Regions from separate parts of the Caballeronia sp. KNU42 genome, predicted to be linked through region 2. Evidence: riboswitches for the same ligand, from Rfam matches in the RefSeq annotation. Region 2 holds a riboswitch; the other holds the start of a gene.
The links. A riboswitch is a leader RNA that binds a small molecule or an ion and turns the genes downstream of it on or off. The one in region 2 is predicted to bind cobalamin.
Positions count from the first base shown of each region.

Region 1: it holds a riboswitch for cobalamin, as region 2 does, so the genes downstream of both, ACSOSP_RS04250 (TonB-dependent receptor domain-containing protein) here and cobW (cobalamin biosynthesis protein CobW) in region 2, are expected to answer to the same signal.

Region 1 is NZ_CM132388.1:956,172-963,841, reverse strand. Features, by position in the region: gene ACSOSP_RS04265 (helix-turn-helix domain-containing protein) at 1-181, shown strand, start outside; gene ACSOSP_RS04260 (winged helix-turn-helix domain-containing protein) at 223-1,437, opposite strand; gene ACSOSP_RS04255 (porin) at 1,753-2,769, shown strand; adenosylcobalamin (AdoCbl) riboswitch at 3,074-3,164, shown strand; gene ACSOSP_RS04250 (TonB-dependent receptor domain-containing protein) at 3,591-5,522, shown strand; gene cobF (precorrin-6A synthase (deacetylating)) at 5,555-6,328, shown strand; gene ACSOSP_RS04240 (cysteine hydrolase) at 6,610-7,257, shown strand; gene katG (catalase/peroxidase HPI) at 7,301-7,670, opposite strand, start outside.
Region 2 is NZ_CM132390.1:1,746,955-1,754,624, reverse strand. Features, by position in the region: gene cobN (cobaltochelatase subunit CobN) at 1-3,382, opposite strand, end outside; gene cobW (cobalamin biosynthesis protein CobW) at 3,386-4,474, opposite strand; cobalamin riboswitch at 4,646-4,926, opposite strand; cobalamin riboswitch at 5,087-5,380, shown strand; gene ACSOSP_RS39115 (cobalamin biosynthesis protein) at 5,449-5,973, shown strand; gene cobO (cob(I)yrinic acid a,c-diamide adenosyltransferase) at 5,970-6,572, shown strand; gene ACSOSP_RS39105 (cobyrinate a,c-diamide synthase) at 6,574-7,670, shown strand, end outside.

The DNA of each region.
Region 1 (7,670 bases), on a different replicon from region 2:
GCTCGGCGGCTCGGTGGAGTTGCGTTTCGAGGATGGCAAGGCGTTCACGCTTGAACCCGGCGACAGTCTTTACTTCGATAGTGCGGTCGGACACGTGTATGTGACCACCAGCAAGGACGACGCGGAAGTGCTGGTATGTTGCGTCGATGCCGATGCGAATCGCCCGCTGGACGCGATCTAGTCTTCATAGAACGGACGCTTGAAAATACGTTGCCGCGCCGGTCACGACCCGCCGGTCAATGCGGCGGCGAGCGCTGCGGGAACGCCTGCGCCGGCCGCCAGCTGCGGCGTTTTATGCCAGCCCGCACAACGCTGCAAAGCCTTGCGCAGGTCAGCCGTCAAGCCTGTGCCAACCCGTACGCCCGGCTCGATATGCAGCGACTTGAGTTCGAAAATACCTTGCGTACGATGCGCTTTCGCATCGACCCGTCCGATCAGGCGCCCACGATGCAAGATGGGGAGTACGAAGTAACCGTACTTGCGTTTTACGGCGGGCGTATAACACTCGATCACGTAGTCGAAGCCGAACAACGTGCTCGCGCGCTTGCGGTCCCATACAACCGGATCAAACGGCGACAGCACCGTGGTCACCGTGGAAGCAAGGCGGCCGGCGGCTACATCGTCGAGCTTGTCCGCGAGGTCACGGTGCACGAACGCATCTGCCTTCCAGTCATCGACTTGCACGGGTATCAACTCGCCGGCATCGGCCAGTTCATGTAGCGCCGAGGTGTACGGACGGCGCGGCATGCGGTAGTAGTCCGCTACCCAGTCGGCACGGACGATGCCGAGCGCGCGGCAGGCGCGCTTGAGCAGTTCCTGCGGGACCGCTTCGGCGGGTGGCAGGTCACGCGCGTCATTCCAGTGCGGCAGCACGCGCTCGGTCACATCGTAGATCCGATGAAAATTGCGTCGTTCCGCGACCATCAGTTCGCCGGTCGCGAACAGCACTTCCAGGTGACGTTTCTCTGGTTTCCAATCCCACCAGCCGGCGCCATTACCGCCTTCGCGAGCGAAGTCCGCTGAACGAATCGGACCGGTCGCACGAATGCGCTCGAGCAGCTGCTCGATGTCGTCGCGATACTTTGCATGCCAGTCTGCCGCGTATTTCCAGCCCATCCCGACAGGATCAAGCATCCGGTGACGCAACAGTCCGTAGTCTTCTATGGGCACGAGGCAGGCCTCATGCGACCAGTATTCGAACAGGGAGCCCTCGGCCAGATGCTCGTCGAGCCATTGCGGCTGATAGTCGCCAAGGCGGCTGAATAACACAAGATAAGGACTGCGAGCGACCACGTGGATGGTATCGATCTGCAACTGCGCCATGCGGCGAATTGCGCCAAGCACGTCTGCTTTTGTCGCCTTGCGGCGCGGCGGCGCAAGCAAGCCTTGGGCTATCAGATGCAGGGTACGGGCGGCCGACAGGGGAATCGTCTTCATGCGGTGGGCTCATCAGCGGAGGCGCTTCGGCTGGATACGTTACCAGAGGACCGGCTCGGGCGCGTGGCGGCGAATCGCCTTTGCCGGATCTCCAAAGCATGCCGATTGACGGGCTCGGTTTGCAATCCCGAAGGCGCTGCACGCGCTGAGCCTCGCCGTCATCTAAGCATTTTCCCCTAGGTGCAAATTGCTTGACTGCGAAAAAATGGCAATCTACATTTCGAGCCTGTTCATACATGTACTTTTTATAACGGATAGGTAGGGCGGCTTGTTCATTGCCGTAGCACGTCCGTTATTTTTATTACCGGGGGGTCTATGAAGCTGGGTCGATACGCTGCATGTGCGGCGTTGTTGTCGTGTAGTTATGCTCACGCGGATTCTGGTGTGACGCTTTACGGTATCGTGGATGAGTTCTTTCAGTATGTTAATACTGGCAATCACTACACGGCGGCCATCGGATCAAGTTCCGAATGGGCTAGTCGTTTTGGATTAAAAGGCTCCGAGGATATTGGCGATGGCAATAAAGTCAATTTTCAACTCGAGAACGGTTTTAATCCAAACGATGGCACATTCGCTTCCACTGGCCAGATGTTCAACCGGCAAGCGTGGTTGGGTTTATCGGGTAACTGGGGCGAAGTGAGATTGGGCCGCCAGAACTCGCCAGTCTTTTACGACCAGGGTTATCTGGATGCATTCGGAGCCGCGACCCAGGCGTCCGGGTTCAGCAACTTGATGACCTACGTTGTGCGCACGAGCAATACCGTGTCGTACCAGTCGCCGGTCATAGCAGGCTTGCAGGCGGGCGTCTATGCCGGGTTTGGCGATGCCGGCGGATTGCGCTCGGCGGGTTCGAGCTATCAGGCGGATCTCCAATACAACAGCGGGCCGATCGCCGCCACCGTGGCATGGCAGGCCGTGAAGAACGCCACCAATTCTTCAACCGATACCGCCGTTGAGGCCGGCGCCTCCTACACCATCCAGAAGGCCACGATTTATGCCGGCTGGGCCGCCAGCAGATGGCCCGACATTAATTTGAATGTCAACGTTTATGGTATTTCCGGAAAATATCAATTCACGCCTGCCGTGTTTGTCGCGTTAGGCTATACCGCATTGCACGATAAAACCGCCGCTGCCGATAATGCAAATCAGATTGCCGCCATGGCCCAGTATGATCTTTCTAAAAATACCAGCGTGTACGGCACTGTTTCTTATCTGACCAATCATAATCAGGCGTCGTATACGCTGGCGGGTTCCGCGAATTCGGGCTTGCCGCTGGCTTACCCGGGCGCGAATCCGCACGGCGTCTCGATTGGCATGTTCCATAAATTCTAATTTCATTTCGGCTTGACCTGTACGAAACATGTTCAAACATGTTCTTATGAAATTATCTTCTCCCTGCCTGCGCTCAGGACGGTAAGGTCGCTTCGATCGCTCTTCCCCGGATCGTTTCCGGCTGATCTGGGGAAGCCGATACTGCGTTCTCCAATGTCGGGAACGGTAAGCGAAATGAAGGCGGGCGCTGCGCAAGTGCACGCTATGCAACGCACATGCTCTCGCGCTGCCGCAGCGTGCCGGCAGATCATCGGAAGCACTGGCTTGATAGTGTCGGACGGGGATTCGGAAGTAAAATGCGCGCATACGACTCGTGGAAGCTGGTGCAAATCCAGCACGGTCGCGCCACTGTGATCGGTTCAGCACGAACCGGAAGTCAGACCTCGGCGTCGTATATCCCTTTTCTGACTTTGGGGCGCGCACTCCCCGGGAGACATCCACATGACCGATAGCCGATACTGCCCGCCATCCTGGCTCACTGCCGGAGCCGCATCCCCTCGAGTGGACGGCTTGGCCGGCGTCGGTGTACAAGACCCCGCATAAGTGAATTCGGCCGCCCCTTGCGGCGTGATTGATTGCGCAGGGGAGGCGGGACGTCCGCCTTTTGCCTGGACCAGCATCCGCGATGTGGGGTGCATCTGCTTGGCGACAGAACTCATCGTAAGTAAAAAGCGGCTTGGCCGCTGCGTGCGTTCGCGGGTTGATCTTGCCTGTCGGAACGAGCCTCAGGGCGGTGGCGTTTCCACAAAATCCAACATCGACACGCTGCGTTTGCGCTCGCGGCCTGTCATCCAATCTTCCAATAACAAGGCGTTCCCCGTATGAAGTTCCGTCATTTCATCCTCACCTCTGCGTTGACGGTTTCGGCATGGCAGGTTGCACAGGCCGCGGATGACTCATCGTTGCCGCAGCCGGAGCAGCTTCCGTCGGCCGCCACGCTGCCGAATATTCTTGTCACCGGCGATACGCAGCATCTGCCGCAGTCGTTCGATCAACGCTACGCGTCCACACAAGTCCTCACCCGCGCGGATCTCGATCGTCTGTCGCCTATCGACCCGAGCATCACGCAAGCCCTCGCAACGCTGCCGGGCGTCACCATTTCACAAAACGGCGGCCCTGGCTCTTTAGCCTCCGTCAGCATCCGCGGTTCATCGGGCAGTCAGGTCGCGGTGTTCATCGACGGTATCCGCGTGGGTTCTGCGACCACGGGCCAAGCCGCGTGGGCCGATCTGCCGACCTCGGCCTTCGACCGCGTCGAGGTTATCTCAGGACCGGCGGCTGCCTCGTTCGGCGCGGATGCAGTGGGTGGCGTCGTGCAGCTCTTCACGAACCGTGCGGCAAATCAGCCTAACCAAACCACGATCTCAACAGGCGGCGGTTCGAACAAAACCTTCGATACGCAGGTCCGCACGTCAGGCAGCATTTCGTCCACGGGTCCGCTCTCGGCTCTGGCCGGGCTGACCTATTCGCTGGGTCTGCACGACTACAATACCGCGGGAATCGATGCGACCCAGCCCTGGGCTTACGGGCACGAGGATGGCCGCAATCCGTACCATGCTCAGGACGTGGATGCGCGTCTAGGCTATGCGCATGACAACTGGTCGATCTCAACATTCGCTCTATATCACCGGTCCGACCTGTCCTACGATAATGCCGGCGGCGATGACCGGCAGCTCGATCATCAGTTGACGACGGGCGTAGCGTTTCATCTGGACATCACGCCGTTCACGCAGTTTGACCAGTCTGTCGGCTACGCGACGGACCGGCAGTTCCTCTATGCCAACAACCCGGCCATTCCGACCGACGAAATCGACTCCACGCGCTTCAGCACGTCGACCTCGCTGACCCATCAGGAACGCGGACGCTCGCTCTTCAGTCTGCCACTGTCGGGTGAGACCAAGCTTGCTTACGACTTCACCCGCGAGCAAGCCTTCCTGCCGGTCGACATCCCCATGGGCGTGCCGACGCGCAACGATTCAGCCGTATCGCTCCATCAGTCGGTCACGCTGGGCGCGTTGACGGTGTTTCTTGCAGGGCGCCACGAGATCATCCAGGGCCAGTCGGTGAATACGGGTAATGTCGCCGTCGCTTATGCAATTACGCCGGTTTATACGGCGCGAATTTCGTATGGCAACGCCTTCCGCCTGCCGACTTTCAACGACCTGTACTATCCGGGTTACGCGAACCCGAACCTGCAGCCTGAGCGCAGCGATACGGTCGAGGCAGCACTCGATGCCACCACCTCCTTCGGCACCTTTACGGCCGCTGTCTATGACACCCGCGTGCATGACCTCGTCACTTACGACTCGGTGACCTCTCTCCCTGTGAACGTAGGTCACGCGCATATTCAGGGTATCGACCTGTCGTACAAGGGCACGCTTGGCAACTCGACACCGGTCAGTCTCGCGATCGGCATCTTGAACCCGCAGGACGTGACTGATCAGACGTGGCTCAACCGCCGTCCGCGCCAGACCGTCAGCCTGAACATCGATCACACGTGGGACGAGTTCCACCTGCATGCGCTGAGCACGGGTCTCTCGCTGCTTTACGGCGGATCGACCTATGACGACCAGTTCAACGCGACGTACCTGCCGTCGTACACAACCGTTGCGCTGCGCGCCGCGTACAAGGTCAATTCGCATCTCACCGTGTCCGTCAATCTGTCGAACCTCTTTAACCGGCAGTACGTCACCGCATACGGTTACAACACGTTGGGCCGGACGGCATTCGGCAAGGTCGCTTACACTTTCTGATTACGTGTCGCCATGACCCTGCGAGTCCATTTATGAAGCGAATCCTGATCATTGGTATCGGCGCCGGCAACCCCGACTATGTGACGATTCAGGCCGTCAACGCGCTTAACGAAGTCGATGTTTTCTTCGTGATGGACAAGGGCATCGCCAAGGAAAAGCTGATTGCGTTGCGCAAGGAAATTTGCCGCCGCTTCATTAAGGGCAGTGACTATCGCTTCGCCGAAGCAACCAGTCCCGAGCGAGTACGAGACGCCGTGAATTATCGGGCGAGCGTCGAGGATCTCAATGACGACAAGCAGGCCGTCTTCGAACGACTTATCTCCGAAGAGTTGTCCGATGGAGAATGCGGGGCGTTCCTGACATGGGGCGACCCCGCGCTTTACGACAGCACCATCCGGATCGTCGACTCGATCATCAGGGAGGGCGGTCACGATCTCGTGTTTGAAGTGATCCCGGGAATAAGCAGCATCCAGGCTTTGGCCGCACAGCACAAGATACCGTTGAACCGCATTGGAGAGTCGATCGGGATAACAACGGGGAGGCGCATAGCGGAGGGTTTTCCGGACAACGTCGACAGCGTGGTGGTGATGCTGGATGCTGAAGGCGCCTACAAACGTTTCGCCGATCAGGATATCGATATCTACTGGGGTGCTTATATCGGCACGCCGGACGAGATTCTGGTGTCCGGAAAACTCAAGGATGTAGTCGGAGATATCGAACGGATTCGCGCGGAAGCGCGAAAGGCGAACGGCTGGATCATGGATAGCTATCTGATGCGAAGGAACACAACTCGCAAGGATAACTAATGGTAGCTAAACGAGACTCTGCCGATTGAATTGCGCACTGACGAACGGCGCTCTCATAGAACGTTTCGCGCGCGACTCGATTTGCAGTCTGATCCCATCGGTCGAGTCGGCTTTTAATCATTGGCTTGTTAATAAAATCGAACATCGTATGGGTTGCCGTCATGCGGCATCGAGAACCCTCGGTCCGTCGTTGCTTTCGGGGCCTCCATCTCCTAATCTGATCGAAGAGGCTCGGGTCAAGGAAAGCCGGTGAGCCTTCAGGTACTTTATTGGAGGTCCGAATGATCTTTGATCGAACCGAGACAGCCGTGGTTTTCATCGACCCGCAAGTCGATGTCTTAAGTAAGGAAGGCAAGAACTGGGGCGCGGTCGGAGCAAGCGTGACAGAGAATAAGACGGTAGAAAACATGCTGCGAATCTTCAAGGCGGCAAAGTCCGCGAGGCTCGCGGTCTTTATATCGCCGCACTACTTTTTTCCTACGGATCGCGCCTGGAAATTCAATGGACCGTTGGAGACGGATGAATTCGCCACCGGTACGTTTGCGCGCAGCGGCGGGTTGAGTCTGGACGGCTTCGAAGGCTCCGGCGCTGACTGGCTCGACGTCTTCAAGCCCTACATCAACGACGGCGAGACAATCGTTGTCAGTCCGCACAAGGTGTTCGGACCGCAGACCAACGATCTCGTCCTGCAACTGCGCAAGCGCGGAGTGAGGAGGGTGGTACTGGGAGGCATGCTTGCGAACATGTGCGTGGAGTCACATCTGCGTGATTTGCTCGAACAGGGATTCGAGGTTTTTGTTGTCAGCGATGCCACTGCAGGACCGCGTCATCCGGTCTGGGGCGACGGGTACAAGGCGGCGATGATCAACTACGCGTTTCTCGCGCACGGCGTGGTCAATACCGACGAAGTCGTGGCTTCAATGCAATGAATCCCCGTCAGGACAAGAGCCCTGACGGGGGTGATGCGACCCCTTAGGCGAGGTCGAACCTGTCGAGATTCATCACCTTCACCCAGGCTGCGACGAAGTCGTTGACGAATTTTTCCTGCGCGTCCTCGGTTGCATAGACTTCACTCAGGGCCCGGAGCTGGGAATGCGCACCGAAGATCAGATCGACCGCGGTGCCGGTCCACTTCCTCTCGCCGGTCTTGCGGTTACGCCCCTCGAACGCGTCCCGAGCCGATGAAACCGGCAGCCATTCCGTGTCCATGTCGAGCAGGTTGCGGAAAAAGTCGTTAGTCAGCGTTTCCGGTTGGTGAGTGAATACGCCATGCGGACTTTTCCCCGCGTTGACGTTCAAGGCACGCAAGCCGCCGATCAGCACCGTCAGCTCCGGGGCGGTC
Region 2 (7,670 bases):
GATTGCTGTGGTCAGGGTTATACGCTTGCGGCTGGGTGCCGGAAAGATGCCGCACGGCCGCCACCATGCCGCCCTGGAACTGATGATAGTCATTCGAATCCAGCAGGTCGTGTTCGCGATTGTCCTGGTTCTGCACCACCACGTCGATGGTCGACAAGCGCGCACCGAAGGTATCACGCGCCTCCACGCCATCGCCCTTCTGCGAATACGCATACCCGCCTGAGCTTTGGAAACCGCGCGCGAGGTCAGCATCGTTTTGCCATTGCTTCGCGTCGATCATCTCCTGCAAGCCAGCGCCATATGCGCCCGGCTTCGTGCTGAACACGCGCCATCCTGCACGCAAGCGGGCTTCCTTCTCGTCGAGTCCACGCGCCATGTGTTCATCGCGTTCACGCATGATGCGCGCACGGATCGGGTTGAGGTCTTCACCTTCATCGTCGAGTTCGGCCACCGCTTGCACGGCGGCATCGAAGAGATGCATCAGGTTGGCGAATGCATCGCGGAAGAATCCCGACACACGCAGCGTCACATCAATGCGCGGGCGATTGAAGATGGTGATGGGCAGGACTTCAAAATCGGTCACGCGATTGCTGCCCGCCGCCCACTTGGGCCGCACGCCGATCAGCGCCATGGCTTGAGCAATATCGTCGCCGCCGGTGCGCATGGTGGCCGTGCCCCACACCGATAAACCAATCGCGCGCGGGTAATCGCCGTGCTCCTGGAGGTGGCGCTCGATTAGCAGGTTGGCGGACTTCAGGCCGAGCGTCCAGGCTGCGCGCGTTGGGACGGCGCGAGTATCGACCGAGTAGAAATTGCGGCCGGTAGGCAACACGTCCGGCCTTCCGCGCGATGGCGATCCGCTCGGACCCGGCGGTACGAAACGTCCGTCGAGACCGCGTTGAAGCTGCTTGAGCTCTTGCGGGCCGCAAGCGTCGAGCCGCACGAGCAGATCGCCGTTCAAGCGCGTCAGTACCTGTGAAGTGTTCGGCCCCGCCGCATCCAATGGCCCGTCGAGCAACGACGTTGCCAGCAACTCAAGTCGCTCGCGGGTGTCGCCATGATGACGCCACGGCGCATCGATCACCGTTTCAAGTTCAACAGGACGGGGACCTGTCCATGGCGCGGTCCAATCGGCATCGAGGGGATCGAATGCATCGCCCAGGTTCAAGTCACGAGCCAAAGCGGTAAGCACACTTACGTTCGCGCCTTGCGCATCGCCGGTTGGATAGCGGCCGAGGGCAAGCAGGGTATCGCGGCGTTGCACGCCTTGCGGAGATGCGCCGAACACATGCAGGCCATCGCGGATCTGAGCCTCTTTGAGCTCGCATAAATACGCGTCCGCCCGTGTCAGCAACACATCTTCGGTATCAGAATCACGAGGTTTATCGAGTCCGAGTTCCTCATGCAGCCGATGCTCGACGATGCTCGCCAGGATAGTCTTGCGAAGGAGCTTCGCGCGCCGCGGATCGACCATCAGCGCTTCATAATATTCGTCGACCTGACGTTCAAGGTCCTGCAACGGACCGTAGTTTTCAGCGCGCGTGAGCGGCGGCATCAAATGATCGATGATGACCGCCTGCGCCCGCCGCTTCGCCTGGCTGCCCTCGCCTGGATCGTTGACGATGAATGGGTACAGATGCGGCATGGCGCCCAGCGTCAAGTCGGGCCAGCACGACGCGCTCAATGCAACGCTCTTGCCCGGCAGCCATTCAAGGTTGCCGTGCTTGCCCACGTGAACGATCGCGTCCACGTTGAATCGCAGCCGCAGCCAGAAGTAGAACGCGAGATACGCGTGCGGCGGCACGAGTTCCGCGTCGTGATAACTGGCGTAGTCGCCACGCTCACGCGAGCGCGCCGGCTGGATGCCGATGAACACATGCCCGCAGCGCCAGCCCGCGATCATGAAGCGGCCGCGACGCACCGTGGGATCGCTTTCGGGCGGACCCCAGCGTGCATTCAACTCCTGCTGGACGTTGTCCGGCAGCTTCGCGAAAGCGTCGAGGTAGTCGTCGAGCGCCAGGCTTTGCAACGCGGGACGCAGATCTCGAACCACGGGATCGTTCGTCACGCCCGAGGTCAGCGCTTGCATCAGGGCGTCGCCATCGGCGGGAATTGCATCCACCCGATAGCCTTCTTTTTCCAGCATCGAAAGGATATTGACGACGGACGCGGGGGTATCCAGACCCACGCCGTTGCCAATGCGGCCCTCACTCAACGGATAATTCGCGAGCACGAGCGCGATGCGTTTGTCGGCGTTATCAAGTTGCCGCAAGCGACACCAGCGTTGGCTCAACTCAGCCACGAAACGCACCCGCTCAAAGTCCGGCTGATAGCGCACGACGTCGACTTGCGTGATCTTGCATCGATACGCAAGTCCCTTGAAGCTGATCGCACGCGTAATGATGCGGCCATCGACTTCCGGCAAGGCCACGTGCATGGCGACATCGCGCGAGTTCAGGCCATGGTTGTCCTTCAGCCAGTCTTCGCGATTTCCACCGCTGAGGATGACTTGCAGCACAGGCGCGTCGCCCGCGAGTTCGAAAGGCACGGGGTCGTCTATGACACCAGCCGCAAACGACGTCGTGTTAAGCACCAGCGACGCGCGATGATCCGCGCAAAGCTGCTGCACGACTTCGCGACTCAAAGGGTCCTTGAGCGACGCCATCGCGATCGGCAGCGGGTTGAGGCCCTGCGCTTCCAGGGCAACGATCAACGCATCGAATACGTCCGTGTTGCCGGACTGCAAATGGGCCCGATAGAACAGCATGGCGACAACGGGCGCACCTTGAATCCAGCGTTCTTTCCAGTCGTCAGCGGTCGCGATCTGCCGCGCCGGATGATAGATTGCCACGGCCGGTAACGGACTCGGCGCCCGCGCTTCGCGCCCGTACCCCAACGCTCGGAACGCAATGCAACGAAGAAACTCTTCGGCATTTTTCGCGCCACCTTCACGCAGATAACGCCAGAGCTGATCGCATAACGCCGGCTCGGCCGTACTCTTCGCCACGAGGTTCGGATCTTCCTGCAAGTCGCCGGAGAACATCACGAGCATCTGGCCATTGCGGCGCGCGAGCGTGGTGATGCTCTCGATTCCGTAAGGCCAGTACGCTTCGCCGCCAAGGTGATCGATGACGATCACGCGCGCATGTTTCAGCACGTCATCGACGTAAAAATCCACCGAGGCCGGTTGCCGCAAGAACGCCTGATTTGCCAGGCGCACCGCTGGAAAATCCGCTTCCAGATGCGGCACGACACTCGCGAGCAGCGAGAGCGTGGTGTCGGCAGAGCTGAGCACGACAATAGGCGCCGGCGTCTGATCGATACGCATGACGCCGGCTGCGTCGTCGACAAAACCGCCGGGCGTCGTGCGTAGCAGATGCATGGATCAGGCCTGCACGGGTGCGTTGGCGAGAGCCGCAACCAGCGCTTGTTGCAGACGCGGTTGATCGAGGTCTTCACCAATCAGCACGAACCGGCTGACTCCTTCGCTGGCTTCTTCTGCTGTCCAGCGGCGGTCAAAGTAGGTATCGAAACGCTGACCCACTCCCTGCACGACGAGCCGCATGGGCGTGCCCGGCAAGGCCGCGAAACCCTTCACGCGATAGATCGTGTTGGCATCGACCAGCGAACGCAACGCAGCGACCACAGCCTCGCGCGACTCGACCCGCGCTTGCACCACGACTGAATCGAAGTCGTCGTGGTGATGATCGGCGTGGTCTTCGTCATCGACGGAACCATGATGATCGACCCGCAGATGAATCGTCGTTTCCGACGCCGCCTCAAGCCCGAGCAGCGCATGCAGATCAAGCTGCCCCATCTGCGCCGGCACGATCTTCACGCCTGCCGGAATTTCGCCGCGAATCAGCGTTTCCACCGCGCGTTGCTGCGTTTCGTCGATCAGGTCGGTCTTGTTGAGAATCACCAGGTCCGCTGAAGCAAGCTGATCTTCGAACAACTCATGCAGCGGCGATTCGTGATCGAGGTTCGGATCGGCGCGTCGTTGTGCGTCGACAGCCTGCGGGTTCGCCGCGAACTGGCCGCTTGCAGCAGCGGCACCATCTACAACAGTCACGACAGCATCTACGGTGAATGCATTCTTGATGGACGGCCAGTTGAAAGCCTGAACGAGCGGTTTGGGCAACGCCAGGCCGGAGGTCTCGATCAGCACGTGATCGATCTGATCACGCCGTTCGACGAGTTGCTCCATCACCGGATAAAACTCTTCCTGCACGGTGCAGCAGAGACAACCGTTCGACAACTCATACAGATTCGGTTGATCCGTGACGCTTTCGTCCTCGCAGCCGATGTTGCAGCCCTTCAGGATTTCGCCGTCGATGCCCAGTTCGCCGAACTCGTTCACGATCACCGCGATCCGCAGCCCTTTCGCGTTTTGCAGGATGTGCCGCATCAATGTGGTCTTGCCGCTGCCGAGGAAACCCGTGACGACCGTGACCGGGATTTTGCGCGTTTGCATCCGTTGCTCCGTTTATCGATTGGCTGCTTGCTGCCGGAATGCATGGCCCTTTGCCGACCGAGGCGAGCTATAAAACGCGCTCGCGAATGTCGCGAAGCAGGATGGCAATCCGGAAAAGCATGGTGAAAAGTGTCGATCGTATGCCGCATCCCCGCGACAAACGTCCGCTTCAGGTGTTGACTCGTTCCGGCCGGTATCCGGGCTGGCGAAAATGCCGCTTCACCTTCCCGCATGACATCACGCATGCAGTGGTTTTTCGAAGCCGGCTTTATCGTGCGCAGTGGTGTGAACCCGGCGTGAACCAGGATAAAACCACGTCGCGGGATTTTCGCTTGACCGTTGCGGGGGCAGCGCAGGTTGGCACGGCCGGGATTCCGGCAACGCTTCCTGCTTCCCGTTTAACTGCGCGCAGCAAGAAACCGCGCGCGAGCACCAGAAAACTACCGCGAAGTCTAGGCTGATGGGCAATGAGCGTCAAGGTTTGACCGGGGTGCGCAAAGGTCTTCAGCCCCTGCCTCGCGACGGGATACTTCGCCGTTGCGAGCACAATGGACCTGCTTTACCGGGCGGTTCCAACCGGTAAAAGCCCAGCGCAACCAGCACCCCATGTGCTATCTTTGCCCCGCGTCTGGTGCTCACGCGCGCTTTTCCTGCGCGCGTAGTTAAACGGGAAACAGGATCTGCATGTGCGTATTTTCAAGGCCTCAGGCCCCACGCACCGTGTCGGCAAAAACCTGTGCTGTCCCCGCAACGGTACGCGACCCGCGCCTGCTTCGACTGACTGTCATTGCTGATTCTCATTCGAAGCGAGCGCCCATTTCCTCCACGGCCACTGCTCCGACGAGCGGGAAGGCGAGCGGAATGCGGTCGCCAAGCCCGGATACCGGCCAGTCGCCAAGTGGTGCGCTTTAGCTTTGACAGCGCGCTGGACGCCACATCCGCGAGGGACGGATGAAGGACGTAGTGCTTATATCGTGTCAGATGAATCCAATTTTCCAGCGCTCGATATCGATACCGCGCTCACCTCGATGCCTGCCTTTGCGCAGGCTCGCTTGCGTTCGTCCCGATCGCGCGAGCCGGGCGCAATCGTGAGCACGTGGGTCATCGGTATAGGATGCCGGCGCGGTGTCAGCGTCGAACAAATTCATGCCGCCGTGTTCGCGGCGCTCGGGACGCGGCCGCTGGCGAGCATTCGCGCGCTGGCATCGATCGATAGCAAGAACGACGAAACCGGACTGCTCGAATTCGCCGATCGCCACGGTTTTCCCTTGCAACTTTTTTCGAAGCAACACATCGCGCAGATCGAGACTGGCGCGTCGGAACGGGTTCGGGCGCTGCTTGGCATCGATGGTGTCTGCGAACCCTGCGCGCTGCTGGCATCGCGCAACGGACGAATCATCGTGCCAAAAACCGTGACCGGCGGCGTGAGCGTCGCTATCGCTGAAGACACTGCCGAAGACGATCCGAATCAACCGACTGACAACGAGAGACCATCATGAAAACGGACGAAGAATCGCATCTGCGCATGACCCAGCGACGCAAGGAAGGCCACGAGAAAAAGCAGGCCGCCGCTGCGCGCGAGAAGGGTCTCCTGATCGTCAATACGGGCACGGGCAAGGGTAAGACCACGGCAGCGTTCGGCATGGCCGTTCGCGTGCTCGGACACGGCATGCGGCTCGGCGTGGTGCAGTTCATCAAAGGCGCGCTGCATACGTCCGAACGCGATTTCCTCGGCGCAATCGCGAACTGCGACTTCATCACCATGGGCGACGGCTACACCTGGGACACGCAGAATCGCGATGCCGACATCGCGACGGCTCGCAAGGGTTGGGACGCGGCGCGCACAATGATTGAAAGCGGCGAGTACCAGATGGTCGTGCTCGACGAGCTCTGCACAGTGCTCAAATACGAGTACCTGCCGCTCGAAGAAGTGCTCGCGGTGCTCAATGCGCGGCCTGACATGCTGCATGTGGTCGTGACGGGGCGCCATGCGCCGGACGCGCTTATCGAAGCAGCCGATCTCGTGACGGAAATGCGCCCGATCAAGCATCCGTATCGCGAGCAAGGGGTGAAGGCGCAACGCGGCGTCGAGTTCTGACGTGCGCGCGTGCCCCGCTCTATTCATCAGCGCGCCTGCGTCGAACCAGGGCAAGACCACCGTCACCGCCGGGCTCGCGCGCTATTACGCACGCCTTGGCCTGCGCGTGCGGGTCTTCAAGACCGGCCCCGACTTCCTCGATCCAATGATCCTGGAACGCGCGTCCGGCGCGCCGGTGTATTCGCTGCATTTGTGGATGGTCGGCGAGAGCGGCTGCCGCGCGCTGCTCGCGCAAGCGGCGCAAGAAGCCGATCTGATCCTGATCGAAGGCGTGATGGGCCTCTTCGACGGCACACCCAGCAGCGCCGATCTCGCATCCGCGTTCGGCGTGCCGGTGCTCGCCGTGATCGGCGCGCACGGCATGGCGCAGACCTTCGGCGCAATGGCGTTCGGGCTCGCTCGCTACCGCGCGGAGCTGCCCTTTCACGGTGTGCTCGCCAATCGCGTGGCGTCGGCACGGCATGCGCAAATGCTGAGCGAATCCATTCCAGAAGGCATCCGATATTGCGGACATCTGTCGAGCGCCGACGACATGACGCTGCCCGGACGACACCTGGGTCTCACGCAAGCAGCGGAGGTGGCGGACATCGATGCACGGCTGGATCGCGCAGCAGACGCCATCGGCGAGACTACCTTGCGCGAGTTGCCGCCCACGGTCGAATTTGATCACGAAGCCGTCGAGCAGCCGCCGCGTTTGATGGAAGGCCTGCACATCGCCATTGCCCGCGATGCCGCGTTTTCGTTCATCTACCCGGCCAATCTCGATCTGCTGAAGGCGATGGGCGCAACGCTCGCGCTCTTCTCCCCCCTCGCCGATGAACCCGTTCCCGCGCATGCAGACGCGCTTTATCTGCCGGGTGGATATCCGGAATTGCACGCCGCCAAACTTGCAGCGAACGCAGTGAGTGCGGCCTCGATTCGCGCGCATGTCGAAGCAGGTAAAGCCGTGGTCGCGGAATGCGGCGGCATGTTGTATCTGCTCGATTCGCTGACGGATATCGACGGTTCGCAGCATGCGATGCTAGCCCTTCTGCCCGGCCACGCGAAGATGCAGAAACGCCTGGCCAGACTCGCCATGCAGCGGGTCGAAAGCCGCCA